DNA from 4 places in the Paenibacillus sp. J22FR83 genome. Region 2 is predicted to be linked to each of the others. Evidence: predicted binding sites of a transcription regulator. Region 2 holds the regulator's gene; each other region holds the start of a gene.

Region 1 (8,363 bases), on a different contig from region 2:
GTCTACCCCCGCTAAGATTGAAAAGGCAATCGCCTCAGGAATTAACGCTAAGGCGACCGTAATTCCCGCCAGAACATCCTTTCGGACGTTTGAGAACCACGCCATTTTAAACTTGTGAATCAACAACCTTTTCCCACTCCTTCATCCTATTTAATGACCTTTCAGTCTCAGAAAAGTCGGGTCCGCTCGTCAACTTGTCTCATTATACACAAATACGTGGCATCCCTCTAGATGAAAAATAAAAAGCACAGCACACTCCAAAGGAGCGCGCTGCACTTAACCAATTCTATTTATCTTACGATGCACTCACTGGCTTGCGATTGGCAACGACTTCGGTTTCTTCTTCCTCCGCTTGACCTACGCGTTTGATGAAGAAGGACAAGACCAACCCAACAACGGCAATACCAATAATAACGAGATAAGAATCATTAATCCCTTGGATCGATGCTTCTTTAATCATTTCCTTCGTTGCTGTAGCCGTTTTACCTGCCGTCATTAACTCGATAACATGTGATTTGGTTCTAGTCGTCATAACGGTGATCAATAGCGCTGTACCAACGCCCCCAGCTACTTGCTTGATCGTATTGGAGATCGCGGTACCATGCGCATTCAGCCTTGCAGGCAACTGATTAAGTCCAGCCGTCGTGATTGGCATTAAGAAGAGTGCCATACCAAAGCGTCGTCCTGTAGACATGAGAACAAGGTATGTGTAACTTGTAGAATCCGTTAAATTAATGAAACCAAGCGTGGTAATAATCGTAATGACCATACCGATAATAGATAGCCACTTCGCTCCGAATTTATCGAATAGCTTACCAGCGATTGGCATCATCAAGCCCATCAACAATGCGCCAGGGAGCATCAGAATACCCGATTCCAACGCGGTATAACCGCGAGCATTTTGCAAATACAAAGGAAGCAGCATCATATCCGCATACATGACCATTGTAACTGCGATGTTGATTAACGTGGTCAAGGTAAACATGTTGTGCTTGAACGCTCTAAGATCTAGAAGTGGATCTTTGATAACCAGTTGGCGCCATGTAAACAAAATTAATGCGACTACGCCGACAACAATGGATAAGATGACTTCCATGCTGGACCAGCCTTTGCCACCAGCACTACTAAAGCCGTAAAGTAGGAAACCGAATCCGATGGTGGAAAGAATGGCACCCCACGTATCAATTTTCGGATATTGACGTTCAGAGACATTTTTCAAATACATGAAAGCAACAGCAATGACGATAACAACAATAGGAATGATGCCGTAGAAAAGAGTACGCCACGAATAGTGTTCCAAAATATAACCAGCAAGAGCAGGACCAATGGCAGGGGCAAAAATGATCGCCAACCCAACCATCCCCATAGCGCCACCGCGCTTATCTGCTGGGAAGATTGTCAAAATAACGTTCATAAGCAGCGGCATAATAATACCTGCCCCAGCTGCTTGAATCAGACGCCCTGTCAACAATACCTCAAAGCCAGGCGCCACAGCGGATACTATCGTACCGATGAGGAAAATAATCATGGACGCTTGGAACAGCTCCCGCGTCGTAAAGCGTTGCATCAGGAACGCAGTTATCGGAATCAAAACACCGTTAACCAACATATAACCAGTGGTCAACCATTGTCCTGTTGAAGCGGCAATATTGAATTCGACCATGAGTGGCGGTAAGGCAACGCTCATAATCGTCTGATTCAGAACGGCGATGAATGCCCCCAAAATCATAACGAATAGCAGGGGACCTTTCTTAATAGAACTTGGATCAAATGCTGCAGTTTTACTCATTTCACATATTCCTTTCAAATTCGATTTCAATCTAATTGACAATGTGTTGTATAATAAACTCGATGTAAATAGTATTATAGTCATCAATGCTCATGTTCACAAGCAACAGCTTTTTTATAAATGTATATTAGTTAACAGTTTATATGAATCTGTCGTCTATCACTCACATAATACACACAACTTGCAGACAATGTTGTCTATCCTAGATCTAGAGAGAAAGAAGGTCGTGCTATTATGACATCCAAATTACAACGAACAGATCCCCGCGTGCTTCGTACGAGGCTTTTGATTCGGGAAGCATTTATTGAATTACTTCAAGAACTTGAAGTTGATAAAATCACCGTGAATCGCATTGCGGATCGAGCGACGATTAATCGCGTCACCTTCTATCTTCATTATCGCGACATCCCCGATATGATTGATAAGTTGGCTGAAGAGATGATCAACGAAATCCATGCAATCTTGAAAGATGCGCCGGATCCACCTGGTTTCCATATTCGGATCGTCCTGAATATGCTTGAGCATATCGCGGACAACTCTAATTTCTATAAAGTTCTTCTTGCATCCAAACGTATTCCTGTATTCACGGAACGGCTCATGAAGCTGATTGCTGATTTTATCACGAATCGAATGGATAAGTTAGAGGCCTCCTCTGCTTCGAATCCGAAGGTGAAGAGGGATATCGCCATTTGGTACGGCTCTTCCGCTATCATTGGCACGATTGTCTTCTGGCTTCGCAACGATATGCCCTACACGCCAGAATTCCTAGCTTCACAGCTGGCTGAATTGCTCCATCTCCCTCAACCGGAATCTCCCTGAATCTCAGGCGATGACTTCCACAAAAAAACGACATCCCTAGGATGCCGAAAGTAGATTTGCGTATTTACATCAAATAAACAATTAAAACAACGACTAGGATCACAACATACAGGGCATTCTATAATGTCAATCTGTACATATTGTTTTTCGTATCCTTCGTATATTGATTACGGTAAAAGTGGCTAGAATGGAGATTACACTTCTCAAGCTTCATAACGCTCCAGCATTTGATTCGCAATCGGGAAAACCATCTCTTCTTCGGATCGCAGATGCTCGGAAATGACGGAACAAGCTACACTAAGCAGCGTGATTGCCTTCTTCAGCTTTATGGTGTCGGTACCTTGACATTGGTCCGCATAGTCAAGAAAGGAGCGAACAAACCTTTCCGCTTCTTTATGATCCTCTTCCAAGACCCACGTTGAGGTGAGGAAGGAGGGCTCCATCCCTTGATTCGCATACTCCGTAAGGAGAGGGAGTACCTCCACTTCCTCCCAGTGTTCGTGTGCCTCGAGCTGTTGCATGAAGTTTTCCATTACTTTTCGAATTTCTTGAAGCAACAGCTTGGATTCCTCTGAGCCAAGCACGCCCACCAAATGACTTGTCATTTCTTGGACGTGGTCAAGCTCTTTTTTTAACGCGCCATGTTCGTCCTTTAACCGTCCCAGAACCTGTTGAACACTAGCAGCTTGATCGTCGTCTAACGGCATTCCATGATCATTCACCATACCTAATTCCTCCTTATATTGCCATACTCACATTATATGCCTTTATCTTCGCAATCTCTGTGAGATGAATCACAGCTATTGTTGCTATTCCGTGACGATCAACATTACATGAAAAAACACCTATGCTTACCCTCCTAATGCGGAGTAGAAAGTATAGGTGTTAGAAACTATTTAACATTAAATTATACATGTATGTGAAAAAAATCACAGTCTCCCGCAATTATCTTGTTTATAATAATTTTACCATTGATCTTATGTGAGAATAGGGAGATGATTCTTGCTATGAAACGAGAATTTACCGTTCATTTCAAAGTAATCCACCATGATAGAAGTTCCCTTTTACGGGGCATTATTTACTTAGAGGAGAATCAAGAGCCCACTTTAAATGATTATGCCCAATGTCTTAAGGATTGTGGCCATGATGTCGTTCTACAGGATAAAGAAAACATCATTTTCAGAGCTTTTAAACCAGATGAAGACGCCTACCTTATTCACATTTTGGAGGAAGACAACGACCATATTAGGGATATCGTTATTGAGAATCTAGTTAGAAATCTGATGAAATAAGCGAAAACAAACAAGGAGCGAACCTAAAATCAGTTCGCTCCCTACATGTAGCCCCAACCATGTTACTTCTTCATCGTTTTATAAGCATCGCTAATCTCTTTGTCGTAATCTTTGCCTCCAGCTCTTTCCCAAGCGCTAAGCATCTCCGCATAGATTTTCTCGAAATCCGTAGAAATAATGACTTTGGAAACTCCTTCGTACAGACTCTTCTCAATGGCTGCAACTGTCTTCTGAGCTACTGGTCGTGGTGAGTCGATGATCGTCGTCGGTTTACCAAATTTCTTGAAAATATCATAATAAGTAACGAATGAATTCGCGTACTCTTCTCGCTGCTTCGCGTCCGGAAGTGAAAGGGCTACTGACTTCAACAGTTGTTCTTTGTTTAATGCAGGTCCCCCTTGCTGAACAATGGCAAGATCCCCTGCAGAGGATACCCACGTAGTTTTCTTATTCAGTTCAGGATCAATTTGGACTTTAACGCCTCCGTCATCCTTCCAGTTGACTCCCTCAATTCCGCTCTGAACGGTCGCAAGATTCTTCGGTTGAACCATCCAGTTCAGATATTTCATGACAGCATCTGGATTCTTGCTGGATTTCGGAACAGCGACAAGCATAGAGAAATCGGATACCTTGTTCATCACTTGAGTTCCATCTGGACGTTTGAATGGTTCTACAGGTACCCAAGTTGCTGTTGGAACTGATTTACGTGTAGCCACATTCATGTTCCACGGTGTGTCGTTGGAATCTACGAAGCCAGCAACCCCACTGTTAACCTGTTGTGTAAATTGTTGCGAGCTCACATCGGTGACGAATTCCTTCGAAATTAGCCCCTCTTTGTACACTTTGTTCATCCATTGGTAATACGCTTTTCCTTCCGGTGTAGCAACTGCGGAGGTGAAGACACCGTTCTTATAGTTGCCATCTGGCGCATAGAACTGATTACTTGGACCATCCATATTGACGCCGAAACCAAACATTGGGCCATAGTAGAAGGCTTTCATCGATTGATTGATCGCAGGGAGCGCCCATGGAATCACTTTGTCTTTCCCTACGTTACCCGGGTCTTTCTCTTTAAAAGCCTTTAATACCTGATATAATTCCTCGTTCGTAGTTGGATTCTTCATTCCTAGCGCATCCAGCCAGTCTTTACGAATCTTCATGTTAGGACCGGAATATGTGTTGGCCTTCAGGGCAGGAATCGCATACCGCTTACCTTTGTACATACCCACTTGGTCCAGCGCTGCCTTGTTATTCTTAATCAAGTCTGGATACTTCGCTAGATAGGAATCCAGCTCCCATAATCCGCCTTGTTCCGCGTATTTGAAAATCGTATCCATCGAATAGGTTAGAATAATGTCAGGTGCTTCACCGGAAGCCATCCACACGTTCAGTTTCTCCGATTCCTGCGCTCTAGGCAGGGAGACGAATTCTACGTCAAGACCAACCTTCTTCGTTTCATCAATGACATATTTAATAATTGGATTATTGCCGAGGTTCTGTCCCTCAGGCGCATTGGCACGGTCCCACAAGGTAACTCGGATCTTTGCTGGTTTCTCAGGCTCTTTACTTGGTGCTGCTGTGCTGCTGCCACTAGGTGAAGTTGTTGTTGTGCTGGCTCCCCCATCCTTGCTAGAACAAGCAACCAAGAAACCCGAAAGCATGAGCATAACTGTCATACTTCCTAATACCCCTTTTTTAAATACCTTTACCATACTGCTTCCTCCCTAGTTTAAATTTGCAGACCTGCTCATTGAATTGACATGTACCCCTATCTTGTTGAAAAAACACATAAGTAAAGCGCTTGCATTGTCAATATAGGCGCTTTCAACTTGTGATTCTATTCGATAATTTTGACATTTTAGTAGTTTTTTTGTTATTCACACGTCCGCTTTTATCCCTTCACAGATCCAAGGAAGGACCCTTTAACAAAGTACTTTTGCAAGAATGGATATACAATCAGAATCGGAACTGTGGCGAAGACAATCGTAGCTCCTTTCAGAGACTCTTCAATCACATTGAGATTATCCATGGATTGCATGGTTTCTAGCGAAGTATCCATCTGGGCAAGCAGCAAAATATTCCTCAGTTTCACCTGTAACGTATAGAGCGCCGAATCGTCGATGTACAAGACAGCTGCAAAATAGGAGTTCCAATGGCCGACCGCATAAAACAAACTTATCGTTGCTAGCACGGCACCGGATAGGGGAAGTACAACCTGTGCTAAGTAACGCAAGTTACCACAGCCGTCCATGACGGCCGCCTCGCGCAACTCCTCAGGGAGATCTTGAAAAAAGGTTTTCATAATAATGACGTTAAAAGCGCTGATCAAACCTGGCAACATTAACGCCCATAAGCTATTCAATAATCCTAGCGACTTGATCAACAAATAGCTGGGAATCATACCGCCGCTGAATACCATGGTCACGATCATGAAATTCATGAAATACTTGCGTCCCTTCAAGTCTTTCCTCGAAAGGGGATAAGCCGTTGTAATCGAGAACAGCATGTTAAGTGCAGTACCGACTACGGTAATATAGATGGTTACCCCTAGCGATCTAATGATATTAGAATCTGTGACGACGGACTTCATCGCATCCAACTGAAACTCCACCGGCCACAGTACGACTTTCCCTGTCTGTATGGCATGGCTGGAGCTGAAAGCATTCGCTAACGTATTAATGAAGGGAAATATACATATGAAAGTGAATAGAATTAGCAAGGTATAATTAACGATATTAAAACTTACATCCCATCCCGAGTACTTACCGAATAAGCTGCGTCTATTTCCATGTTTGTGTGCAGTAGCCGCCATATCTCTACTCTCCTACTCATGCGAATTTTACCAAAGTCCTTCCTTACCCAGACGCTTAGCGAAATAATTCGCACCAAGCACAAGAATAAGATTAATGATGGATTGCGACATCCCGATTGCTGTTGTTATTCCGAATTGTCCCTGTTTAATACCTGAGGAGTACACGTATGTGCTAATAACCTCCGAAATGCTGGTAACAACAGGATTTTGTAAGGCAAAAGGATGCTCGAAACCGATGGATACCATATGACCGATATTGAGAATTAACAAGATAATAACCGTTGGCATAATGCCTGGCAATGTTATATGCACGATTTTCTTCCATCGGCCTGCGCCATCCATGACAGCTGCTTCGTACAAAGAAGGATCGATCATCGTCATCGCTGCAAGATAAATAATCGTTCCCCAACCCGCTCCTGCCCATACGCTGGACAAGGTGTAGATGATGACCCACCAGGTCTCCTCGATCATGAAATAGATTTCTTCCATCCCAAAGAATCTCATCACACTATTAACGATCCCGTATTTCGGGGAAAGGAGATTGTAAATAATCCCGCCCATGATGACCCATGACATAAAATGTGGCAAATACAGAAGCGATTGCGATATTTTCTTGAAATATTTCGCTCTGATTTCATTCAACATTAAGGCCAAAATAATCGGTGCTGGGAATCCCACAATAAGACCTAGGACATTAAGTAGCAGGGTATTGCGGACGATGCGATAGAAATCCTGAATCTGCAGCATCTCCTTGAAATGATGGAGCCCTACCCAATCAGAATCGAGGATCCCTTTGAAGATGTTATAATCTTTAAAAGCTACAACAAGCCCTAGCATCGGAACATAACAAAATACAAAGAAAAAGATAATGCCTGGGACAAGCAGTAAGTACAAATCGTAATTTTTGAACAGCTCTTTGGTAAAAGCACTTCTTCGTTTACTGTTCGTCTGGGCAATTATCTGGTGTTTCTGAGATTGTACTTCCATACCCTTGCTCCTTTCTTTACCTACTAACCCCTTAACTGAAAGCGTTTGCTATACGGCTAAAAGTTCACCGCACACCCTATTCTTCTAGGTATGTTGCAAGTGTACTTCCTTGTGAAAACGATTGACATGCTAGAAATTTTACTTTTTATTAGTTTTCTTTACTTCCATCTTGATCTATCTAGCTTTCATCCACTGATTCATCCACCAATAACTCAAACATACCCTGTAAGCAGATTTCGGCATGCCTCATCATATCGTCAATGTAGACGAACTCATCTGCTTGATGGACGTGGGTATCAACGCCACCAGGCAGCCCCGCACCGAATGCGACACCATTGTTTCGCAATTTACGGGCATAAGTACCAGCGCCCATACGCAGCAATACGGCTTCGTCTCCCGTCATTTTCTTGTACGCACGGCTTAACCGGACAATGACGGGGTGGGTCTCTGGCACATAGACCGGAAGCAGGTGCCGCGTCAGTTCAATGTGGATGCCATGCTTGCCGGCAAGGCCAGCAACTGCAGCTAATATACCCGCACCATCATGGCTGACTGGATACCGAATATTGCTTAGTGATTCCGCTCGATGGAGATCACAGGAAATGGTGCGTAAATATACGATCAACGCGCCTGATTCGCTATCACTACAAGCAATGCCGAGCGA
Region 2 (8,363 bases):
TGGAAAAAGACATGCTTCTTCGCATTTAAATCTTCAGAAATCGTTTCAATGACGAGCTCGCAAGCAGCCATGTCCTGAATCGAATGAGCCCCTTTAATCTTGGACAAGATGGATTTCTTCTCCGCTCCTGTCAATGCCCAACGCTCAATTTGCTTATCTAAACTGACCGTAATGAGCTCAATGGCACGGTCAAGTTTTTCTGTTGTTTTCTCAGCTAGAATGACATCAAGTCCACGAGCGGCCAGCATCTCTGCGATACCCTGCCCCATCGTCCCTCCGCCAATTACACCTATTGTTCTGAATATCATAGCTTGTCTTCTCCTTCATCCGAACTACTGTTTACTCTATCTCGCGCAGCTGCCAGTATATCAGCTTCTGATTCTTAAGTCTTATCCATCTCGTCGGTGCTAGTTGTCCAATTTCATAAGCACCTTATTATTAGTATATGTATCCTGCATACCCGAAGTAAAGCCAAGAACCGCTGACCTAATTGGCCAACGGTCGTTATTATGCACTTTGTGACACAGAAGCGTCAAATAATGTACGGAATGTATCACCCGATAGTACTTCTTCTTTCATGAGAATAGCAAATGAATGTTCAAACACGCTTCGCTGCGCTTCTAACATGTTTTTCGTACGCAGCATGAGTGCATCTAGAATGGCAGCATTTTCTTTCATCAGTTGTTCTTTCGTCACCATTTCACGATCAATAATCCCTAAGCTGGTAAGTCCAGCATCCATCATGTTACGAACCATAGAAAGCGATTGTTCGAAATCGTTCCGAGAGCCGGTACTACGTCCACCGTAAATCATCTCTTCCGCAGCAGCTCCACCTAAGGCAATCATGATCTGATCTTCGATATAATCTTTCGTATATAAATAATGATCCTGCGGCGGATTGTGACGTACATAACCTAACGCTTTTCCTCGAGGACTCACTGTGACTTGGGATACAGAACCTGGTCGAACAAGCTCAGCAATAATAGCATGACCTAACTCATGATAAGCCACTCGTTCTTTCTCATCATTCGCCGTTTCTTTATCTGTTCGTTCCCCCATCATCACCTTATCAATGGCAGATGCCAGATGGGACTGTTCAATCGCTGGTTTATCTTCACGCATCGCATAGATAGCGGCCTCATTCAATACGCCTTCGAGCTGTGCACCGGAGAAACCGAAAGTTTGATCCGCCGTTTGCTCCAACGTAACACCGACAGCTAAGGGTTTGTTTTTTGCATGGATATGAAGAATAGCCAAACGCCCTTTTTTATCCGGCAGATCAACCTCGATATGTCGGTCAAATCGCCCAGGTCGCAGCAATGCACTATCCAGCATTTCCTTACGGTTCGTCGCAGCAATAATAAGAATACGCGGCGCGTCATTCGTATGAATCCCGTCCATCTCCGTTAACAGTTGGTTCAACGTCTGGTCATATTCACGTTGCTGTCCGCCGTCTCGCTTACCACCAATTACATCAATCTCATCGATGAAAATAATGGCGTTATCCTTGCCTTCTTTGAGTGCACGAGACCTAGCTTCTTTAAATAAATCACGGACACGGCTTGCCCCGACACCAACATACATCTCAACAAATTCACTACCTGAAGCAGCCATGTATACAGAATTCGTATAATGTGCAGCGGCTTTCGCCATCAACGTTTTCCCCGTCCCTGGAGGCCCTGTCAACAGCAACCCTTTAAGGGGGCGAATACCCAACTTCTTAATTTCCTCATGCTTAATCAAGAAATCCAGTGCTTCCATCAATTCTTTCTTAGCTCGATCTTGTCCGCCAATTTCATCGAATGTGAGAAAAGACGGTGTCCGATTTTTGCTTTTACGATCTCCACCGCCAGCAGCAGCTCCGATACCGCCGCGTGTTTTCAACATATAGAATAACGAAACACCAAGCGCACTCACGAATAAGATTGGAATCACATTCACACCTTGGAAAACTAAGAATACCAGTAGCACAGGAATAAAACCAATCCCAATTTCTTTATATATTTTACTCATTCGGCCACACTCCTATCTGCGGGGAGACTCTTGGCAGCATGATAAACTTCGTCGCATCACCATCTGTTAATCGAATGTAAACATAGTGCTCATCCATTTCGCTGTCAACGTTCATTGTGGGTACACCATCTGCGTATTTCTGTAACGTTGTTGGAATATCTGCATAATGCTTCGTTTCCATGGCTTGAGCAACCTCAAATAACGCTTTAGACCACCATTGATCCAGCTTATCAGAAGATTGATTCTTGATTGTAATATTCATCGTTCGTTTCCCGATAATCGATGCGCCTTCGGCATTAATTCTCTGTACAACTTCTCTTACATTAGCTTCCGGCTTCAAAGTTAACTCTACATCCACATGACTAGAAGAAAGTTTCATCGTTGAATTCGTTACACCAGGTGCAGTATCAATTATATGTGATAATGGATTTTCCATCGCAAAGCTTGTATAGGCGAACCATCCTCCAAACAGTACACCTGCCGAAATAATGACGCTCAAAATAACAGGTAAAACGCGCAGTTTCATCTTCATGGTTTGGCGTCCACCTTTCTGTAATAAGTTATTTGTATGCCTCTGTTGCAATACGATTAGTATATCATCTCATATACACGCAATGCCTTATGTAAACAGTGGAAATACGCAAAATAACTCTTTTAATTAAAAAAACTCAACCCTCTTATTGAAGGCTGAGTCGATACGTATCTAGATAAGTTCCATCATTGAATCGATAGTAATCATAGAAATACCGCGTACCTCTATCATCTTTCGACTTATAAAATACTTCCCAAACATAGTCATTACCTAATTTGCCAGGTATGACACGCTCTATTTCACTGTTAGGCGCCTTTTTCAATACAGCAGCGCGGACTTGCTCCTCTGGGAAGCCTTCATCCGTCATTTCGGAATGAACATTCTCACCTGATACCCAAGTAATGAGATGTTGTCCTAACTTATTTTCCCCATAAACAATCTGAACCGGCTCGTCTCCATAGAAAAAATCTACCTTGGATGCCTTGGTCATCATACTTCCATTGTAGGCTTTCTCAACAGCTACACGTTTCTCTTCCCAGTGTTCGTTCTGTACATTCAGGTAGAATCGGCTAAGCACAACACCTAATGTCGCTACTATGAAAACACCAAGTGTAATTGATCGCTTCGCATTCATAATCGCCGCGCACCTCCCCAAAGCCACTTACTTGCTTGCTCATTAGCCTTTTAGGCGATCGAAGCATATTTCAAATTCGCGTTTAATTTTCTCTTCATCTAATGTTAGGCATTCACCTTTACGGACAATCCATGTGCCATCCACGCAGACATCCACAACATCTTTCGCACAAGCGGAGTACACAATGTGGGAAACGAAGTCCGTTTTCGGAAGGAAATGAGGTTGATCAATGTCCAGCGCAATAAAATCAGCTTTCATGCCAACTTCAAGCAAACCGACATCCTCTAACCAAATGGATTCTGCACCCATGCGAGTTCCCAGCAATAAAGCTTCCTTCGCTGGGATTGCTAATGGATCACCTGTAACTCCTTTATGAATAAGTGCTGCCAATCGCATTTCCTCGAACATGTCCAAATTGTTGTTGGATGCCGCTCCATCCGTTCCTAATGAAACTTTAACACCTGCACGCAACAATTCAGGAAGACGAGCAACACCACTCGCAAGTTTGAGATTACTGCCAGGATTGTGAGACACACGTACATCATATTGTTTGAGAATCGCTATCTCTTCATCATTCAAGTGAACACCATGTGCAACAAGCGTTGGGCGTGAGAATACGCCTAGCTTCTCCAAGTGGGCCACAGGTCTAGCGCCATACTGTTCGACATTTCCTTCGACTTCACGACGTGTTTCGGACATGTGGGTATGAATAGGAAGATTGAGATCATGTGCTGCTTGTACGATACGCTCGATGTAATCGGGCGGGCAAGTGTATGGCGCGTGCGGCGACATCATCGTTGTAATGCGTCCATCGGCCTTGCCATGCCAGTTCTTTGCAAATTCAGTTGCCTCGATCAGCTTAGCTGTTTGTACATCTGGTGGACATAGTCCAATCACACCACGGGTCAAAACACCGCGCATACCCGACTCCTCGACCGCAAAGGCAACTTCATTCATATGGTCGTACATATCGACAAATGTCGTTGTCCCGCCTTTGATCATTTCAAGGATCGACAAACGTGTTCCCCATTTAACGTCCTGTGAAGTGAATTTCCCTTCCATAGGCCACATTTTTTCCTCTAACCATACTTGCAGTGCAAGGTCATCCCCATAACCGCGAAGCAATGACATCGCGGCATGTCCATGGGTATTAACAAGTCCAGGCATATACAGTTTGTTCGTTCCATCAATCACTTCATCATAGTTGTCTAAAGGTTCAGGCACTTCTGTCCCGATGTATGTAATTTGACTGCCCTCAATAACCATGCAGCCTTTGATCGATGTTTTGTCTTCCTTATTAGAAATAAAAATACCATGGGAAATTAATGTTTTTTTCATAGTAAAAAACCCTCTCTATGCTCATTCTATAAACAGTTGCTGCTCCATAAACTTTACATCTTCATGCTTGTAAAATCAAGGAAGCTCCGCACATATTCCACAATGTTAAGAAATTGTAAATTGTCACGGAATTTTCGTTGCGTTAAACCTTACGAGTATGATACTTTAATCATTGTGAGTTTTTTCTACAATTTGGTCAATTTCGATTCGCAAATTCGTTCAAAAACTTGTACATATAGTAAAATTTAGGAGGATTCTATGACAACGTTATTCACCAGAAAGAACGAAGTCGATTTCTTGCAACTTCTTATTCGTGCTGCAGAGAACGCTTTGCAAACCGCTCAATTGTTCCGAACCGCCATGATGGGTGATAAGCCCCCAATTGAGTATGTCAAAGCGATTCATGATCTGGAGCATGCAGGAGACTCCATCACACACGACATTTTCAGAGGTTTGAACAAAGTATTTATCACTCCGATTGATCGGGAAGATATCATGGTTCTTGCTTCCAAAGTGGATGATGTCACAGACGGGATTGAGGCAACCATTGCTCGTTTCGACTATTTGAACGTTTCTCATACGGATGCGTACATGAAAGATTTCTCAGGTGTAATTGTCGATTCCTGCCAACATATGTTAGATGCCTTTAAGCTTTTAGCAAAGAAAAAATATATGCAAATTCCAGAGCACACAGTGGCTATTAATAAATTAGAGAATGATGGGGACCGTTTGATGCGTGAAGGTATCCGCCAAATTTTCATCACGCGCAAAGATCCGTACGAAGATTTCAAACTGAAAGAAATTTACGAGCGTTTGGAAGAAACGACCGATGCTTGTGAAGATGTTGCTAACATTCTAGACAGCGTAGTACTTCGTTACTCTTAAGACGAGATGTCTGTGCGTACGAAGAAAGTTTTCCTATTGGAAAACGCTAGGAGGAATTCATGTTAACTTATTTGATTATCATCGTTGCACTAGCTCTGCTCTTCGACTTCATCAATGGATTCCACGATACAGCTAATGCGATTGCAACTTCCATTTCTACACGAGCATTAAGCCCTCGTGTTGCGATATTTATGGCGGCTTCACTTAATTTCGTTGGTGCCATGGTATCTTCTGAAGTTGCCAAAACGGTAGGCGGAAGTATTGCCAATCCTGCGAAGATCGAAAATGGGGTTGAAGTCGTTATTGCTGCCTTACTTGCGGCAATCATCTGGAACTTGCTTACTTGGTACTTGTCCATTCCATCATCCTCCTCCCATACGTTGCTTGGCGCTCTAGCTGGTGCTGTAATTGCTGGTGCAGGCTTTGGTGGCGTTAACTGGAGTGGTTTCACACAAATTATTATCATTCTCATTCTATCGCCAATTATCGCTTTCGCTCTAGGTTATCTCATCATGGTTTTGATCAAATATATCGTAATTTGGTCTGGGAATACCTCTAGATCCAAACTTAATCGTGGGTTTCGTACGCTGCAAATCCTTTCTGCCGGATTACTATCGTACTCTCACGGTGGTAACGATGCACAAAAAGCAATGGGGATTATTGTCTTTGGTCTCGTGGCTGCTGGTGTGCAAGATGATTTGAACGTGCCGATTTGGGTAAAGATTGCTGCCGCACTCGCGATGGGCCTTGGAACATCCATTGGCGGATGGCGCATTATCAAAACGGTTTCCGGTAAAATTGTCAAAATTGAACCGATTAATGGTTTTGCCTCAGACTTAACGTCATCGATCGTCATTCAAATCTCGACTTTCATCGGTAAACCATTATCTACAACACATGTCATTTCTTCCGCGATTATCGGGACAGGCAGTGTCATGCGTTTCCATGATGTCCAATGGGGTACCGTAGGTCGCATGTTGATCACTTGGGTTATTACGATTCCCATTTCGATGGTTCTTGCTTATACCCTGTACTTTGCGATTTTCCGATTAATCATGTAATGATAAAACAAACAAAGGCACGATCCGCTGAGCTGCGCGGGTCGTGCCTTTTTATTTTACTAGTCCAGGTAATAGGCCAAGCTTTGAAGCTCTGTCGTGAAATCTGCATAATGTACGCGCACTTCTGGCGGCACCTTAATGATGACAGGCGCGAAGTTCAAGATCGCTTCGATGCCACAAGCAACGAATTGATTCGCTACATTCTGTGCTTCGGCCGCGGGAACGGTAATAATACCGATCCGCACACCGAGCTCAGACATGACCGTTTTCATTTTATCCATAGGAAGCACAACTAAGTTATTAATCACTTCGCCAGACTTAGAAGGCATGGCATCGAATAAAGCCACGATTTTCATATCATTGCGTAAGTACGTATTATAATTGCAAAGTGCTCGACCTAAGTTACCTGCCCCAACAAGCGCAACTTGAATATGTCGATCTAATTTAAGAATCTGGCGAATCTTCTCGATCAAATAATTGATATCATAGCCGATTCCTTTTTTGCCGAACTCTCCAAAATAAGCTAAGTCCTTCCGTATTTGAGCAGGATTCAGATCTAATTTTTGACCTAAATCCTGAGAAGACACCGTGGACACATTGTTCATTTGCAACTCGTTCAGATAACGCAAATAGATAGGCAATCTGCGGACAACAGCTTCCGAAATTTTTTGTGTTTTCACGTATTAAGCCCCTCCCATCCATTCCTCAATCCTCGGCAGCATTTGTTCACAGGTCATGTGTTCAATCTTCGGACCAGGCAACGAATAGAGGAAGTGCTTGCCATAATACGTTTCGATAACACGTGTATCATAGATAATGACGATCCCTTTGTCTGACGCTCTCCGAACTAATCGACCGAAACCTTGTTTAAATCGAATAACTGCCTGAGGTACAGAAAACTTCATAAATGGATTCTCATTGCGCTTCTTAATATTCTCACACTTTGCTTCGACAAGCGGGTGATTCGGTGGTTGAAACGGGAGTCGAATAATCGCAAGACAGCTTAGAGCATCTCCTGGAATATCTACACCCTCCCAGAACGAGCTGGTGCCCAGTAGCACGCACATTTTATTGTCTTGGAACATGCGGGTCAGCTTACTGCGATTGCCGCTGTCTACACCTTGACCGAGCACTGTGATGCTATGAGGGCTTAGCTTTTCTTTCATCCCAGCATGAACAAGTTTCAACATCCGATTCGAGGTACATAGAACCAACATTCGACCCTTCGTCACCTTGGCCACATCACTCAGAGAGTTGATCAGTGCTTCGATGAAAACAGGATCTCCTGCTCCCTTGATCGTAGGAAAATTCCTTGGAATGACGACCAGTGCCTGCTCCCGGTAGTTAAAAGGAGAAGGCAGCTGCACCGTTTTCAACTTACCTGACTCTTCGTCCTCTGGAATAGCTAATCCTAATTGCTCCGCCGAGTATTGGAACGATTTATTCACCGAAAGCGTTGCTGACGTCAGAATAATACTGTCTTTCGTTTCAAAGAAATGCTGTTGCAACAGTCCACTGACATCCGTTGGCACGGAATTCAGCTGAACGGATTTCGCTTTCGCATACGTACCCGCTTCAACCCAGTAAACGTACCCTTCATCCGCCATTTTCATAAAGAAGTGAAGTGCATCCCGATGTGCATACAGCTCTTTCACAGTCCCATTCAGGTCGGTGACTAACCCTTGCACACCCAGTCCATCCTGCTGCTCTTTTAACTCATTCAACAATTTATCTAATGTTCGTAATAATTCATTGGCATTCAGATAAATGTTATCCTCCATAATCAGCATCTCGCGCCAATTCGGAGGCAATGTGTCCGACTTCAATCGCAGAACATATTGTGAATTTTCAGATTGCGAAGGATCACTTTTGGAAGAGACCAATTCATACAAGGCTTCAC
Region 3 (8,363 bases), on a different contig from region 2:
AACAACAATACTGTCATCAACGAGTCGACCAACGGCTACCGCAACCCCGCCCAGCGTCAAAATATTCAGTGTCACATCGGATTGGGACAGCAGGAACAATGTTAATCCAAGTGAAAGAGGGATTGATACAATTGTAATGAATGTGGAACGAACATTTCTAAGGAAGATAAGAATTACGATAGTTGCAAACAAGGCGCCAAGCAACACTTCTCTCATCATACTGTTCACGGAAGTAACGACAGATTCAGCTGTGGAATATATCACTTCTGCAGTCGCACCCGGGTATTTCGTCGCGATTTCTTCTGAGATTTTATCTACTTCCTTGGAGATATCAACCGCATTGGAGCTAGCGTCCTTGGTTACAACCAACGTAAGGGAATCCTTGCCGTTAATACGAGTCAGTGTATCTTTGTTTGCGGCTACTTCCACCGTTGCAACATCTTTCAATTGGACGCCTGGTGCAACTGTCAAATTATTGAGTGTTTGGAGATCGTCGAGATTGCCAACGACTTTAATAGCACTCGTTTTGCCATCGATAGGTCTTTCTCCAACACTTATAGTGACATTCTGCCCTTGAAGAACGCCCATCAGCGCTTGAGCAGGTAATTTGGCATTGGCGAGCTTCCCTTGATCAGGGTGAATTATCACCTGGGATACGGATGTTCCACCAAGTGCTACGCTAGCAAGACCTCTGATTTTCTGAAACTCTGGCAAAATTTTCTCTTGAGCCAGCTCGACATTTTGTTTTGTGATGCCATCTTGGAAGTTAAGGGATACCCAGGAGAGCGGAATCATCGAAGTATTTAATCGAATAACGAACGGCTTCGACATACCCGCAGGGAGAACAATCGTGGAGAGTGCTTCTTGCACGCTGGCTTGAGCGTCCTTCATTGGAATATCCGAATCAAATGTCAAATCAACTTTCATGAAGCCATCGGAAGACGTGGAGAAGACTTCTTTCTTTCCTGGAACGCTAGCGAGCGCTTTCTCTATGGGGGTAGTTGCGCTATCTAGCATGGATTTGGCATCGAAACCTTGGCCGACAACCGTAACACTAATTTGCGGAAAATCTGCACTTGGCAAAAATTCCATTGGCAATTTGAAATAACTACCTATTCCCGTGCCTAAAATTAATAGCACCAAGAAAATGACCGCTGCCTTGTTGCTAAAGGCCCATTTCGTAAACCATGTCACACGACTCGCTCCCTTTCATGATCTATCTCTTTACTTCCTATTTATAAGTAGAAAAATAACGCGAATATGGCTAAGAGGTGGTTCCAACTCGCTATTGAGCTGGAGGGTTTCCCTTAGGTGTAGAATTCCATCTTCTGATTGATATATGTAAATGAGGAATGGGCTAGATAGAATTTTCATGAATTGGATAAAAGATTGCCATGGAGGAAATGCTACCCTTATCGTCCATCGTGTGACGAAGATACTGAAGACGACAGGAAGTGAACGTAACGCATGTTACAAGGCAAAAAGAGGTTGATCTGGATAGTCCTCATCTGTGTGGTCTTGTTCAGTGCTTCCACAACGACTGTATTTGCGTATGGCAAAGGTGCAAAAGGCCCTGATGTCTACGCCGTTCAAGGGATGTTGAAATCTCTAGGTTACTACTCGGGTCCGATTACAGGTTATTATGGCAATCAAACACAAGCCGGGGTTAAAGCATTTCAAAGTAGATATGGTTTGCCTGTAACGGGAAATGTTGACGATCAAACCTTACAATCCATACTTTGGGCTTATGGGAATTTGAAAATTCCCAAGAAGGCGACGCCAACGCCAGTACCAACACCGGCACCGAAGCAGGAAACACCGAGTCCAACGCCTGCACCAGAGGTTCCACCTACGTCAGGCCTAACGGTAGAAGAGCAGCAAATGCTGGATCTTGTAAATAAAGAGCGAACAGCTATGGGACTTGCCGCGCTTACTGCGGACCTGGAACTTACCAAGACAGCTCGTCTAAAGAGCCAAGATATGGTAGATAACAAATATTTCTCCCATGATTCACCAACGTACGGTTCACCCTTCGATATGATGGAGAAATTCGGAATTACGTATAATGCAGCAGGGGAGAATATTGCTTGTAACCAAAGTGTGGAGGCAGCGCATGAAGCGTTAATGAACTCACCGGGGCATAAGGCGAATATCCTTAGCAAAGATTACACGCATATTGGTATCGGCATTGTAGATGGCGGACCGTGCGGTAAAATGTTTACCCAACAGTTTATTGGCAAATAGAGAGAAGGAGCTAGCGCTTATGCGCTTAGCTCCTTTGTTTCGTGTATTGCAGCGGGGCGGCCAAAGATGCGAAAATGCACTTATTTTCGGGCGGACTGCCTAATAGGGAGGTCAAAAGTGCAAGAAGGCAACCTTTTAGGCGCCTGAGGGTATAAAATGGTCCAAAGAGGTAGAAATAGTTGCCTTTTTGCACGCATTTGCTAAAAATCCGCGATTTTCCTGCAAAAGGTTGCCTTTATGCACTTTTGCGAGGGGGGGGCTAGTTCGATCCCCTGATCTCCCCGGGCTTCCACACTAAAAAAGAGGATCCTCGCCACATAGGCTTTAGGATCCTCTTTCACTTTTAAGTCGTAGATACAGGTTTAATGGCTTCGGTCCACTCCGTATACTTGCGAAGTGCAGCCCCTTGCTCTATCGCGTGCCTAGCCATATAGATACCTTCTTCAATGGAGCCTGCCTTCTGGGAAACCCACAAACGCACAGCACTGTTGAGTAGAACTATGTTTAAGTAGGGAAGTGCAGCATCTCCTCGCAAAACAGACAATGTTGTTTCGGCTTGTAGCTCAGCTGTCCATTCCACTTCTGGCACTTCAACCATAAGCTCATAAATTTCAGGGTCAACGATGAATAGCTCGCTAGCCCCATCTTGAATGAGATACGTTCGAGTTCGTTTTTCAATGCTCAGATCTTCGGAACCTTCCATGCCTTGCACCACTATACCGCGGGAAACCCCGAGCTCGATCAATAAATTCGTGACCTTCTCAAAAACAGTGCCATGAAACACGCCAACAGCCATATAAGGAGCTTCCGTGAAACGAAGCAGCTTCTCCGCCGTGTTGAACACAGTTCTCAAACCGAGTTCTTTGCGGATTTCGCGCAGATCGCCAAGTGGCGCACACCAGCTTTCGGTCGGTGTAAACAAGAAGCCTGTTCGCGCTGCAGCAGAAACCAGTGCTTCGCGTGATGCTTCAAGTGCGTTTACTCCCATTGCCGCAAGGACATCGGACAAGGTGATGCCCCATTTCGGCGGCATGCTCGGGCTGCCGTGCAGCGTAGTAGGCAATCCGCAGGCTGCGAGTACGAATGCGGTTGGTAGCGTTGCGATAAATGTGCGCGAGCGGCCATCATAGGGCCCGGCGCAATCGATACTTCCTGCCATGGGATAAGTGCTAATCCGATTACGTAATGCATGAATAAAGGCTTTGATTTCATCCGGGGATTCCATTTTAATTCGCTCAGCGACAAGAAAAGCTCCGATTTGAGCTTGTGTAGCTGCACCGGTTAGAATGAGTTCGGCTGCTTGAGCGGCTTCTTCATAAGTAAGATCTCTAGCTCCGCGTTTACCGCGGCCTACTTCTTTTAATAAGGATATCATCGTTTGCGGCCCCCTTTGTTCTGATCCTGTAGTATCTGATATACCTTGACGATGGAGGTTGCGACGTCAACCATACGTTTACGTTCATTCATCGCTTGTTTGCGGAGGAAATCATAAGCTTCAGCTTCTGAGATGCCTTTGATTTCGCATAGGATTCGCTTGGCTTGATCAACCCATTTACGTTCTTCGAGCTTGGATAGCAGTTGTTCGCGCTCCTGATGCCACTCTGTTCGTTGGAAATAATGGTTCACACCTAGTATCAACGCGCAATGAATTTCCAGTGGGCTCATCGTCGGACCAATCAAACCATCTATGCCCCCATCCATCTTACATTCATTAGAAGGAAAAGTTTGTGTATCGCACCACCAGAAGATGGGAAGACTCCGCTGCGCCAGCAAGCGTATTCGCCAATCTGTGACTTGTTCGGGACCTACGGATAATAATACAGCATCGATCTTAGGGATGATAAAGGAAATTTCTTTCATATTAGATGAAGTATAAATACGAAACCCCAAATCCTTCAAGATTTCATCAGGTAAACATTCTTTTCCTTGAGTGTCTTCCGTTCGAAGGGCAAGTGAGGGCTCAGAGGAGGTAGCTGAGCGAGTTGTCTTGAACTCGTCGATCAGAATGAATGATTGTAACATGGGAATACCTCCATCTTGAATAACGTTATCTCATGATAAGTACATGTTAGGTTTAAGGCTTATTTGGTATTATTATACGGCAATACTATAGCATATGCACCTAAAATTTGTCGATATCCTATCCATACTCTCTATAACAAAATTATTGTGTTATGTTTATTGACATACGATTAAACACGTCGTATAATCAAGTTAAGAAATCGGCACAATGATGTGCCACCTAACGAAGGCAACGGTGCCTATCCCCTTACAAATACGTAACTGGATAGGCTTTTTATGTTCACTGTAATGAAAAAACTACATCTATCATGCTGTTCACGAGGAAGTGGAAGCAGTGGCAATGAGGCCGATAAACATCCTATGATTTGATAGGGGGATGTTTGTCGGCCTTTTCTGTCAATGTATAATCAAACAAGGTAGGATAGGACAAAAAGAAGGCGAAAAGCCTCACAAAAGGAGAGGGATTGCATGGTAGATCGGAAAAGTTTTATGCAAGTGGGGCACAAGGGGTCTTTGTTCAGTTCATTCTTGTATTTTGACATGAGCTTCATGGTTTGGGTACTTCTTGGACCGCTAGCTGTTATCCTTGCCAAAGATTTCGGGTTGGATGCCGCACAGAAAGCCAATTTGGTTGCTTTACCAACATTGGGTGGGGCGGTCCTACGACTAGTACTTGGTGTACTAACGGATAAAATTGGTCCCAAACTAACTGGACAGATTGGACTTTCGCTAACTTTAGTTCCGCTGTTCTGGGGATGGCAGTTCGCGAACACGATGGGTGATATGTACTTTGTAGCTCTGATGCTTGGTATCGCAGGCGCAAGCTTTGCTGCAGCATTACCGCTCGCGAGCTCTTGGTATCCACCGCAGTATCAAGGATTAGCGATGGGGATTGCAGGGGCAGGAAACAGCGGAACGATCTTCGCTACCTTGTTTGCCAATCGTTTAGCGCAACATTATGGCGACTGGCACGTTGTTTTCGGAATTGCCATGATTCCAATCGCGATAACGCTGGTCATTTTTAGTATTTTGGCCAAGGATAGTCCCAATAAACCAGCTCCAAAAACGATTGCAGAGTACGGTAAAGTGTTGAAACAAAAGGATTCTTGGTTGTTCTGTATTTTCTATAGTGTTACTTTCGGTGGTTTTGTAGGAATGGCCTCGTATCTTACGATTTTCTTTAATACACAGTATGGGCTTTCACCTGTACGTGCTGCAGATTTTACAACACTTTGTGTCATCGGCGGCAGCTTCTTCCGTCCTGTTGGTGGATGGCTCGCAGATAAGATTGGCGGCATTCGCATGTTAATGGTGCTCTACGGAGTTGTTGGTTTGATGATGGCCGGTATCTCTACGCTTCCTGCCCTTTCATTAACAACGGTTATGCTCTTCGTTGCTATGATGGCTTTCGGGATGGGGAATGGTTCAGTATTCCAACTTGTGCCACAGCGCTTCAAATCGGAAATCGGCGTGATGACGGGGATTGTTGGAGCCGCAGGAGGTTTAGGTGGTTATTTCTTGCCCAAAATTCTTGGAAACCTGAAACTATCCACGGGTTCTTTCACACCAGGGTTCCTTATTCTTAGTGGCATTGCAATTAGCTGTATCATCATTATTGCCATTGTGCAAGGGCAATGGAAACGTACTTGGATCGGTGAAGGCGGCAAAGTAAAAGTAACGCCTTCCAATATAGACACAGTCCAAGCTTAACTTAGGCAAGGTACGCCGCTGACTCTGCTCGGTCAGCGGCACATCCGGTAAAGTTTTTGCTCATGCAGCCTGCACATCAGGCTGTATGGGCAAAGACGTTACGACTAGCGTCTTTGCAGTTCAACCCAACAATCGAGCTGCTCAAGCTCCATATCCCACCTTTGTCATTTGGGAGCCCCGCTCCTAAATGACCCTTTTCGACAACAATCTAAATCTAATTGAATGCCATAGTACATGGATGGAAGGATGATCACAATGACAGTCAAGAAAGAGAAGCTAGTCCTGGTCGGAAACGGAATGGCAGGTGTTAATGCCGTTGAGCATTTGCTCAAACTAGCACCAGATAAATATGAAGTGACGATCTTCGGCAGTGAACCGCATCCCAACTACAATCGAATTCTGTTGTCCTATGTGCTCTCCGGCGACTCCAAAGTGGAGGATATCGTCATCCACCCTTATGAATGGTATACGAACAATCATATTACGTTATATACGAATCAAACCATCACGGGAATCGACACAATGCTCCAAACCGTAACGAGCGATAAAGGCATGACGGTTTCCTATGATAAATTGATTTTGGCAACAGGCTCTAACCCATTCATGATTCCTATGCCTGGTGCAGACAAAGAAGGTGTCATGGCCTATAGAACGATCCGCGATTGTGAAATTATGATGGAGTCGGCTAAAAAGTATAAGAAAGCGATTGTCATCGGCGGTGGTTTGCTAGGCTTAGAAGCAGCGCGTGGTTTCCTCAATCTCGGTATGAAAGTCGACGTCGTTCATATCGGAGATACGATTATGGAACGGCAACTGGATCGCACCGCTTCCAAAATGCTGCAAGGGGCACTCGAAGAGCAAGGGATCAACTTCTTGCTTGAGAAGCAATCAGTCGAAATTATTGGCGGCAAACGCGTAACAGGCCTGAAATTTAAGGATGGCACGATTGCTGAAGCTGATCTAATCGTCATGGCGGTAGGTATTCGTCCAAATGTAGCCCTTGGGAAGGAATCTGGCATCGAATGCAATCCAGGAATCATCGTCAATGATTACTTGCAAACAAATGTTCCGAATGTGTACGCCGTTGGCGAATGTGCGATGCACAGAGGCATCGCGTATGGTCTAGTAGCACCGCTCTACGAGCAAGGTGCCGTACTCGCGAAGCATTTGGCCGGTGTAGAAACGGGGCCGTATGAAGGTTCTATTTTGTACACGAAGCTCAAAGTATCTGGTGTTGATGTATTCTCAGGCGGTCAATTCGTTGAGGCGGAAGGAACCAAAGCGATTCGTATTCACGATGAATTCTCCGGTGTCTATAAGAAAGTCGTGATTAAGGATAATAAAATTATCGGTGCCGTACTTTTTGGTGATACAGCTGATGGTACGCGACTTATGCAAATGATTCGGGAAGAAACAGATATTAGTGGCATGGGCAAAACGGCGATTCTAACGGATGGTTCGAGCGGCGGTGGCGGTGCGGCTTCTGGTGTAGCTGAGATGAAGGATGACGCGATTATCTGCGGTTGTAACGGTGTAACGAAAGGGACGATCTGTTCGGCCATTAAAGAGCAAGGCTTGACGACGGTCGATGAAGTGAAGAACTGTACAACAGCATCTCGTTCTTGTGGAGGGTGTAAGCCACTAGTCAGTGATCTATTAGCTTTCACGCTAGGAGCTTCCTACGATAAAAATGCTGCCAAAGAAACCATCTGTGGCTGTACAACGCACACGCGCGATGAAGTCGTTACGGCGATTCGGGAAAAAGGATTATCCCACGTGCGCGAAGTGATGAACGTCCTTGAATGGAAAAATGAAGAAGGCTGCTCCAAATGCCGCCCAGCACTGAATTATTATTTGGGCATGATTCGCCCTGAATCTTATAAAGATGACAGCACGTCCCGATTCGTCAATGAGCGTATGCATGCCAATATTCAAAAAGATGGTACGTACTCCGTTGTTCCACGGATCTATGGCGGTGTTACGAATCCGACGGAGCTTAAGCGCATTGCAGAGGTTGCTGAACAGTTCAATGTACCCACAGTGAAATTTACTGGCGGACAGCGTCTTGACTTGCTAGGTGTGAAAAAAGAAGATTTGACCGCGATGTGGGAAGCCTTGGATATGCCATCAGGGTATGCCTACGGGAAAGCGCTAAGGACCGTGAAAACATGTGTCGGCGAAACGTTCTGCCGTTTTGGTACGGGGGATGCGATGGGTGTTGGTATTGAGCTCGAGAAGCGTTTTGAACGCTTGAATACACCGGCGAAAGTGAAGCTTGCTGTATCGGGATGCCCGCGAAACTGTGCGGAATCAGGAATTAAAGATCTAGGTGTCGTATCTGTTGATGGCGGATGGGAGCTGTATGCAGGTGGCAACGGCGGTGTGAA
Region 4 (8,363 bases), on a different contig from region 2:
AGTCCGCTGTGCCCGCATCACGGATAACGGTCAGTTTGTAGATCGCATTAAGCCTTGTAGGGTCAGTTGCATCGCTTACTTTTATTTGAAAATCATTGGGTCCTGGGTTCAGGGGAAGTACATTCGTGCTAGAACCGCCATCTACGGAAACATTCGATGTACCGCTTAATGCTGTTCCCGCTACGGTCACCTGATCAGTCTTGCTCACCACTTTCACCACGTAAGCCCCGTATTCGCTACTAAACGCGCGGTCCAGTGCTTGCGGAGCATGATCAGCCGTATCCTCCACAGTCAACGATGCTAATGCGACTTTGGTGTAGTCGCTGCGCAGAAGCGGATACGTGGCCTCTTCAATGAGTCCCCATGTGTTGGTGAAGTCCCAACCCACATATGTCGCTTTGCGCTTCATCTCAGCAGTGGTCTTCCCCTCTCCACCATCGGAAGTACTCATCCCGCTTGTCGCCGTATTCCAGTACGAGGACGTGACTGTTCCGCCAGGTCTTTGTCCAATCAGCCCTCCAGAATAGGAGCCAGATCCCACCGAAGTTATGGAGTACACTCGGGTAACGTAACCAATCGTACTGCCTGTCGAATAGCCGATTGCACCACCGAAGCTGTCATCAGGAGAGGGACCGATATTAACCTGTCCTTGGGCGTAGCTATCCGAGATGGTGGATAAAGAGTTGTAACCGACTAGTGCACCAACGGTTCCATTCCCTGTTACGTTTCCTTCAGTGAAGGAATTTGAAATGGAAGTTCGTTCCGCTTCACCGACGATCCCACCTACATAAAGGGCCCCTTGCACTGTCATATTTACCAGACGCACATCGGTAATCGTTGCACCCGAGGTCTGACCAAATAATCCAACATTGTTGTTATTAGTGCGATTGATTGACATATTGCGGATCGCATAACCATTACCATTCAGAGTTCCAGTAAATGGGGAACCTTGCTTCCCCAATGGCAGCCATCCCTTATGATCTCCGTTATCGTATCCGGCCAGATCGATATCGTTCATTAATCTGTACTCCCCCGCCAAACTCAGCGTAGAGGCATTAATTGCTGCCAGTTCTGCTGGCGTACTGATGTCAATCACAGCCGCCGAAGCTATCCGTACAGGGAAGAACGGATTCGGCAGGAGCGATACAACAAGCAGGAGCACCATCATAACGGCACCTATTTTTATTTTCATCTTTTCTCTCCCTTTACATAAAAATTCAAAATGGCTAGAACAATTTAATGAAATTATTGCGCTGCTACAGTGATCAAATCTCATTTTCTACTTCATTACGAATCTCTCAAATCATGATAGAAACAGGCACAGTTAATAGAAGCACGAGTTGCCTCAATGCTTATACAAAAGCTAGTAATCTCCCTTCATTTCAACAATATCTGCTAATATTTTACACGATAATTCTGGTAAATTAAAGTAATTTAAGGCGTTCTAGTCTCTCTCGTAACCTATTTGCAAAAAGCCTAAAGAGGGCTGCGACAGGTCACTTGCTCATAACCTGTCACAGCCCTCTAACCCGCGTTCGCAGCGGCTTCAATCCTTGCATCTTCATACTTCAATGGACTGAATAAGTTCCTTCATCTTCTGTGCTGACCGGTGAAGTTGCTCGCGCTCCAACTCCGAGATCTCTAGTTCGAGCACTTCACGAACGCCGCTGCGATCCACGACGCAAGGGACGCCCAGATAGACATTCGATACCCCGTGATAATCTTGAAGCAGCGTCGAGACATTAAGCACAGCACCTTCATCGCGAAGAATTGCGGTACAAATACGGTCGAGTGCGAGGGCAATCGCGTAGTAGGTAGCCCCCTTGGCCGAGATGATCTCGTATGCCGCATCCCTCGTGTTCGTGAAGATTCTCTCCTTCGTCTCCTCGTCGAATGGAATGCGGGTTCCGGCAATATTGGCCAGACTCCACACCGGGAGCTCGGAATCGCCATGCTCGCCGATGATATGGGCATGCACGCTGCGAGGGTCGATCCCTAGCTCTTCACCGATCAGGTAACGGAAGCGCGAGCTGTCTAGCAGCGTGCCCGAACCGATGATCCGCTGAACAGGCCACTGCGACTTCCGCCACGAGAAGTAGCTCATGATGTCCACAGGGTTGGAGGCAATCAGCATAATGCCGTCCTGATTATACTTGAGCACTTCTGTCATGATGCTCTCGAATATGCCGACATTCCTTTTCAACAGATCGATCCTAGTCTCGCCTGGCCTTTGGGCAGCGCCTGCTGTAATCACGATAATGCTGGCATCGCGACAATCCTCATATTCGCCCGCCCATACCTTCGTTTTTCCTAAGAAAGGAAGGCCGTGGTTCATATCGATGGCATCGCCTTTCGCCTTGCCTTTGTTGGCGTCAATGAGCACCAGCTCATCCGCCCGCTCCCTTAGCAACAGTGTGTACGCAGTCGTTGCACCAACGGCTCCTACTCCAATGATTACAATCTTCGTTTTATTCATCCAAATCGCCCTCCGTAAATGTAGTAGTTGAATTGAGTTCTTCTTCCAAATAGGGTTTGTTCACATAGTGATACATCACGCCCATCAGCACCGCGCCGCCAATGATATTGCCCAGGGTGACCGGAATGAGATTATGAAACACTCCGCCGATGGATATCGTCCCTGGATGGTGCAGCACCAACGCAATTGCGAATGTACACATATTGGCAATGCTATGTTCGTATCCGGAGATAAAGAAGCAGAACACGAAGAGAACCATGGCAAACATCTTCGCTCCATCTCCCTTAAGGGACAGAGGAATGAAGAAGGCAAGACAGACGAGCCAGTTACAGAGGATGGCGCGGAAGAACAGCTCCCCCATCGGCAGATTCATTTTTTTATCCACGACACTGAGCAAGAACTCGTTGACAGACGACTCTGCAAATAAGCTGGTTGTGTAGATCATGAACGCGAAAAAGACTGCACCGATGATGTTGCCGATGTAGGTATATAGCCATAGCTTCAGCACGGTACTCCAACGAATTTTCCGTCTCAAAGCAGCGTAAGTGAAGTAAAAGGTGTTGCCTGTGAATAAATCCCCTCCCCCGTAAGTGATTAAAATGATGGCTGCACCGAAAGTAATTGCCGCCATTGGATACGTAAGAGGAGAATGTTCTCCATAAAAAAAGCTACCCGTCTTGAACGCAACGATGACGCCGAAGCCGATGAACATGCTCGCGAGTGCGGAGCGCGCGAGATACCGTAGACGGCTCATCTTGAATACTTTGAGCTTCTTCAAGGCAAGCTGCTCAACCTTTTCGAGCGCGGCAATTTCCATTTACGCTCACCTCCGAATTTATGTCATGCAGAGCAACATCTGATGAATACGATTGAGATCCGCTAACTCTTCCTTAGAACAGATACTAAAGGAGTATGTCAGATCTGGCTGTGATGTTTATCACATCGTAGTCGTTAACATCTGCGATATGCCCAAGATGCCAAAAAGAGCTGCGACAGGTCACTTGCTCATAACCTGTCACAGCCCTCTAACCCGCGTTCGCAGCGGCTTCTATCCTATTCTTCCTCACCCGTCGCAATCGGGTTATCTTCCCACGAGATCCAGTCGCTCCAGCTCGATTCCATGCTATCCACCTCATCAATATGCTCATCCTCACGAGCAAGATGCTGGAATGCGGAAGTCAGACTGTCTACGAATTTTAATTGAATCGCCCCCTGCCGCTCGACTTGTCTGGCTGCCGCAGTCTCTTTGATGGCTTCGGGCAGCACGATAACAATCCATCTCAAGTGCGTATGTTCGAGGATCGGCAGAGCTTTCAACATCGAATCCAGCGTGGCGACCGTCCTTTCGGCGATAATCCGATTATCGATTAGAAGGTGAAAGGGCTGTGTCGCCTCTTGCAAAGCCATGTGCGCATCCGTTGCGATATCCCGGAAATCCTCCATCGTTACCACCGGTTCATAGTGCGTTAACGCCAAAATATGATTCTTCACCAGCCAGCCTGCTTTATAGCGCATGCTTAACCTCCTTGGTTATGTGGTCAGATATATTGTCGACTATATGCCCATAGCGCCTCGGCTTCTTGGCCTTCGGGCAAAGGAACGTGGAAACGCATGGGGCGATCCTGCTTCCAATGTACCCCCGAATGATTCTCCAAGATCAGCCGACCTAGATAAGCGCTGCCTTTAGCTATCGGCTGGCCGAATAAACGAGACATCAATCGGAACAGCAATGGAGCCTCTTGAAACAGTTTCGTTCGAACCATGCCCGGATAACAGGTATGCACGAGCAGCTCTGGATATCGCTTAGCGAGCTCAGAAGCGTAGATATCGACCGCAAGCGCCGCCTTCATCGCGGCCCTAAGACCAGCTTGAGGCTCAGACCAAGCGGCAGAAGTATTTTTGTGGACGCCATTCCCTCCTACCATAACGATGCATCCGTCGGGTGCGATCTTGTTCTGTTGAAGAAGCATTTCCGATAACACGAATTTACTCAAATAGTTCGTTGCGAAAGTCGTCTCCAACCCTTCATTGGTCAGCCGTACCTCTTTGTCGGTAGATATTCCTCCCGCGCATAGCGCTAACGCATGAATCGGTCCTTCGAGCTGTTCTGCTAACCGACGTACATCCGACATCCTGGACAGATCCGCATGGAGGTAATCCGCCCCCAGCTCCGCCGCAATCTTAGCGCCTTGGGTTCGATTTCGACCGACGATCGTCACCTTCCAACCGCGTTCCGCGGCCAAGCGCGCCGTCCCGTACCCGATTCCACTTGTTCCTCCCGTAACTACGATTCGCATAATAACCCCCTATATTAGTTAGGATCCTAGCTATTGAACAAACGTTTTTCATCTTCGTTCTTAAACACGCATCATTGCACTCACCTCCTCTTAGATTGTTAGGATGCTAGCTATTAGTGAAGGCTAAAAGCCCCTATTAATAATATTCCTTATCCCCTAGGTTCTTGGCTACTCGTTGCAGCCACTGCCCCAACAAATCTCTCTCGGCTTGCGTGAACCCTTTAAGCATCTCGTTCTCGAATTCCAGAATAAGATCCACCAGCTTACCGAACACCTCGTTGCCCTGCTGCGTGAGCGTCACAACATTAGCCCTTCCGTCTGTATGGCTAGGCTTACGAGAGATGTATGACCGAGCCTCCAGTTTATCTAATATTCCGGTCAACGTCGCGGATGTAATCCCGCTATGATGCTGGAGCTTCTGCTGCTCCAACCCTCCTGATTGAGCCAAATAACCCAGGATCTCGAATTGCGAAGTCGTCAGATTGAATGTGCTTAACCGCACGTCAAGCTCTTTGCGCATAATAATATAGGTTCTTTTTAAGTAAAGGACGGATTGAGACATAAGGTATTGCTCCATTCTGAGATCGCGTCAATATTGCTAGCATCCTAATTATATGTTACGAATTTCCAGGATGTCAACTGAATTCTGAGATCGCGTCAATATTGCTAGCATCCTAATTATATGTTACGAATTTCCAGGATGTCAACTGAATTCGGTTGTTGACTTCAGGGTAAACAAATACATCGCCAGGGCTTATAGACCGCCTGGCGATGTATTCATGTAAGTACTGCTACACGCTCTTCAGTTCTCACTCTTCACCCGTCGCAATCGGGTTATCTTCCCACGAGATCCAATCGCTCCAGCTTCCGCTGTAGAGCTTCACGTTATCGAAGCCCGCTTCGCTTAGCCCCAGCACGTTCGGGCACGCTGTCACGCCCGAGCCGCAGTAGACGATGATTTCATCAGCGTCACGCAGTGCGGCAAAGTGCTGCTCTTGCTCCGCAGCTGATAACCAAGCGCCGTTCTCGCCGAGAACGCCCTTCCAGAAGAAGTTGCGCGCGCCTGGGATGTGGCCCGCCGCCGCATCAATCGGCTCTTCGAGGCCGAGGTAGCGGCGCTCCTCGCGCGAATCTACCAGCACGACGCCTGGGCGACCGAGCTTGTCCTTCACTTCATCCATGCTAGCAAGCATGGAGCGGTGCACCTTCGGCGAGAAGGTGCGCGGGAATACCGCAGGCACCTCAGCTGTAACTGGATATCCCGCGGCTTTCCATGCGGAGTATCCTTGATCCAGTACATATACCTCGGAATGGCCGAGGAATTTCAGCATCCACCATAGGCGCGATGCCATAGCTCCACCTTGATCGTCGTAAGCAACGACGGTCTTCGTACCGTCAATGCCGAGACTGCCGATAAGGATTGAGAAGGCACCAAGATCCGGAAGCGGATGTCGTCCGCCATGCGCCATAAGGGCACCGGAAAGATCCTTTTCCAAATCGACATACACCGCGCCTTCAATATGATCCTGCACATACTGTTCACGGCCTAATTCAGGCTTGCCCAGTGCAAACCGACAATCCGCGATAACGATATTCGCATCCCCTAATTGTCCCAGCAACCACGACTGACTTACGATATTTTCCACGGTTTCTGCCACCTTCCCCTACCTTTAATTAATCGCCCATCCCACTTGTGGGAATCACAGAATAGGTCAGCCAATGACCACGATCTCCACCCATTTTATCGTAAAAAGCTTGCGCGCGTAAGTTCTCTGGGGCTGTTTCCCAGGTTATTTTGGCATAATCATGTCTAGCCGCATAGCCTTTGCAAGCTGCAAAAAGCTTCGCCGCCGCACCATGTCCACGCTCTGCTTCCACAACAAACAAATCATTCATGACGGCAATCTTGGCGGCACGCAGCGTGCTGAAGGAAAAATATAGCGTCGCAAAGCCGACAAGCGCACCTTCCTCGGTCTCAGCCACAAATTGAATACCCACTTTTTGTTCGAGCAATTCATGAATTAAAGCATTTAGCTTCTCATCCTCCGGTTGTCGGTACTGATAGAAATCGACAATGTAAGTGAGCATTAAAGTTTTGAGCTGGGGGATATCGGATATGACGGCTTCACGAACGGTCACTTGTGTCATCACGGGTGCCCTCCTTATTGGTATTTTATGATAAAATAGCGAACGAACATGTGTTACTTGCCTTGGGGATTATTAAACCCCTAATAGAACAATGGCCAAAAACTGCCTATAGAAAGGTTGCCCAAGAAATGCCACAACCTATTACCTTAAATTCTTCTTGGCGCGTGGTTCCACTTACGGAATCGGCATGTCAAGAGTTGTGCACATGGCGGTATCCGGCTCCCTACGCCATTTACAACTGGCCGGCCTGGACCACGATGCTCGACAACCAGTCGGAATTCGCTGATTCACAAGTCCGGGACGAGCAATATCGTGGCGTAGTGGATCACAACGGCATACTAATCGGTTTCGTTCAGTTCTTCCCGATCGTCGGCGTTACCCGCCTGGGCCTAGGACTTCGTCCTGATCTTTGCGGTAAAGGCGGATCAGGCTCCAGCGGACTCGGCACCCAATTCGTTCAACTGCTTGTAGCAGAAGCCCAGCATCGCAACCCCGAGCAAGAAATCGACCTCGAGGTGCTCGTTTGGAACGAGCGGGCTATTCGCACCTACCAGCGTGCTGGCTTCACCATCACGGATACGTACGAGAAGTGGACGCCAACGGGAACGGCTGACTTCCACTGCATGGTCTATACAGGTCCGCAGATTGTCGTAGCGCAGTGCTAAGCAAGCGCAGTGCTACTTACTCTGCGTTCCCCTCCACGTAAGCCTGATCAAACTTCGCAGCAGTCGAGAAATCGAGCTCGGTCAAGCCACCGGCACTCCACGAGGTCAGGCGCAGCGTTACCATTTTATAATCAATGGCAATCATGGGATGGTGGTTCACAGCTTCTGAAATCCTGGCAACTTCGCCCACGAAAGAAATGCCTTGCATGAAGGTAGTAAATCGATACTTTCGCACGATCCACTTGCTCTCCTCAGCTTCAAGTCTCCACGTCCCCAGCATAGTAAGGCGCTCCGTAACTTCTTCTCTCCCCAACTTCACCTTCACCAACTCCTCATACATGTGGCAAATCCGTTTACAACGAAGTAAATTTTTATGAGACCGGTCAGTTTCAGAGGGGGTTGTCTCTCTTTACAAAGGTGCGGTCATATGCGATTTCATATAGAGGTCTGCCATAACGCTATGTGCTTTATATGCATGTTCTACGAAAGATTAGCACTACGAAACAACGCTATTTTGATCAAAATGGGTGAAACTAGGCCATTTAGATGGAAATAACGCTGCGCCATAACGCTAATCTTCCATATACTCTTCCAAACTAGCCAATAAGGTGATTTCATCATGCTATCTTTGCGAGCGAGCCTAAGGACAGGTGAAATCGAACTAATTAGCTGCTCCCTTACTCGAAATCATACGCAACAACGTCCATATCACTCTCACCCGCATACGTGCGAAGCAGCTCCAAGAATGGCTTCCCGTAGTTGCGGTACTTCACCTCA

Evidence for each region. The regulator Rex, encoded in region 2, represses fermentation and respiration genes when NADH is low (regulators of the CRP and FNR family bind a similar motif). The targets are predictions, from matches to a motif close to TTGTGAAATATTTCACAA.
Region 1: a site for Rex is predicted at 3,526-3,543, ahead of AC58PV_RS30600 (hemerythrin domain-containing protein). Genes of this name have one in related genera too.
Region 3: a site for Rex is predicted at 4,702-4,719, ahead of AC58PV_RS03415 (nitrate/nitrite transporter). Genes of this name have one in related genera too.
Region 4: a site for Rex is predicted at 3,402-3,419, ahead of AC58PV_RS28880 (formate/nitrite transporter family protein). Genes of this name have one in related genera too.

Annotation. Positions count from the first base shown of each region.
Region 1 covers NZ_JCAUAM010000023.1:76,383-84,745, forward strand. Annotated here, with positions in the region: gene AC58PV_RS30585 (SulP family inorganic anion transporter) at 1-123, opposite strand, end outside; gene AC58PV_RS30590 (DHA2 family efflux MFS transporter permease subunit) at 296-1,789, opposite strand; gene AC58PV_RS30595 (TetR/AcrR family transcriptional regulator) at 2,024-2,608, shown strand; gene AC58PV_RS30600 (hemerythrin domain-containing protein) at 2,812-3,333, opposite strand; gene AC58PV_RS30605 (hypothetical protein) at 3,616-3,900, shown strand; gene AC58PV_RS30610 (extracellular solute-binding protein) at 3,963-5,612, opposite strand; gene AC58PV_RS30615 (carbohydrate ABC transporter permease) at 5,792-6,712, opposite strand; gene AC58PV_RS30620 (ABC transporter permease) at 6,740-7,699, opposite strand; gene AC58PV_RS30625 (Sapep family Mn(2+)-dependent dipeptidase) at 7,878-8,363, opposite strand, start outside.
Region 2 covers NZ_JCAUAM010000016.1:89,609-97,971, reverse strand. Annotated here, with positions in the region: gene AC58PV_RS26360 (3-hydroxyacyl-CoA dehydrogenase family protein) at 1-308, opposite strand, end outside; gene AC58PV_RS26355 (AAA family ATPase) at 508-2,013, opposite strand; gene AC58PV_RS26350 (hypothetical protein) at 2,006-2,545, opposite strand; gene AC58PV_RS26345 (cell wall elongation regulator TseB-like domain-containing protein) at 2,691-3,179, opposite strand; gene AC58PV_RS26340 (amidohydrolase) at 3,222-4,517, opposite strand; gene AC58PV_RS26335 (DUF47 domain-containing protein) at 4,776-5,402, shown strand; gene AC58PV_RS26330 (inorganic phosphate transporter) at 5,462-6,463, shown strand; gene AC58PV_RS26325 (redox-sensing transcriptional repressor Rex) at 6,523-7,143, opposite strand; gene dinG (ATP-dependent DNA helicase DinG) at 7,147-8,363, opposite strand, start outside.
Region 3 covers NZ_JCAUAM010000001.1:954,184-962,546, reverse strand. Annotated here, with positions in the region: gene AC58PV_RS03435 (efflux RND transporter permease subunit) at 1-1,194, opposite strand, end outside; gene AC58PV_RS03430 (peptidoglycan-binding protein) at 1,468-2,244, shown strand; gene AC58PV_RS03425 (anthranilate phosphoribosyltransferase) at 2,588-3,619, opposite strand; gene AC58PV_RS03420 (ANTAR domain-containing response regulator) at 3,616-4,266, opposite strand; gene AC58PV_RS03415 (nitrate/nitrite transporter) at 4,735-5,976, shown strand; gene nirB (nitrite reductase large subunit NirB) at 6,232-8,363, shown strand, end outside.
Region 4 covers NZ_JCAUAM010000020.1:48,042-56,404, reverse strand. Annotated here, with positions in the region: gene AC58PV_RS28890 (S-layer homology domain-containing protein) at 1-1,192, opposite strand, end outside; gene AC58PV_RS28885 (L-lactate dehydrogenase) at 1,562-2,476, opposite strand; gene AC58PV_RS28880 (formate/nitrite transporter family protein) at 2,469-3,293, opposite strand; gene AC58PV_RS28875 (hypothetical protein) at 3,530-3,991, opposite strand; gene AC58PV_RS28870 (SDR family NAD(P)-dependent oxidoreductase) at 4,015-4,773, opposite strand; gene AC58PV_RS28865 (MarR family winged helix-turn-helix transcriptional regulator) at 4,910-5,335, opposite strand; gene AC58PV_RS28860 (sulfurtransferase) at 5,583-6,419, opposite strand; gene AC58PV_RS28855 (GNAT family N-acetyltransferase) at 6,448-6,921, opposite strand; gene AC58PV_RS28850 (GNAT family N-acetyltransferase) at 7,050-7,586, shown strand; gene AC58PV_RS28845 (4a-hydroxytetrahydrobiopterin dehydratase) at 7,603-7,905, opposite strand; gene recQ (DNA helicase RecQ) at 8,264-8,363, opposite strand, start outside.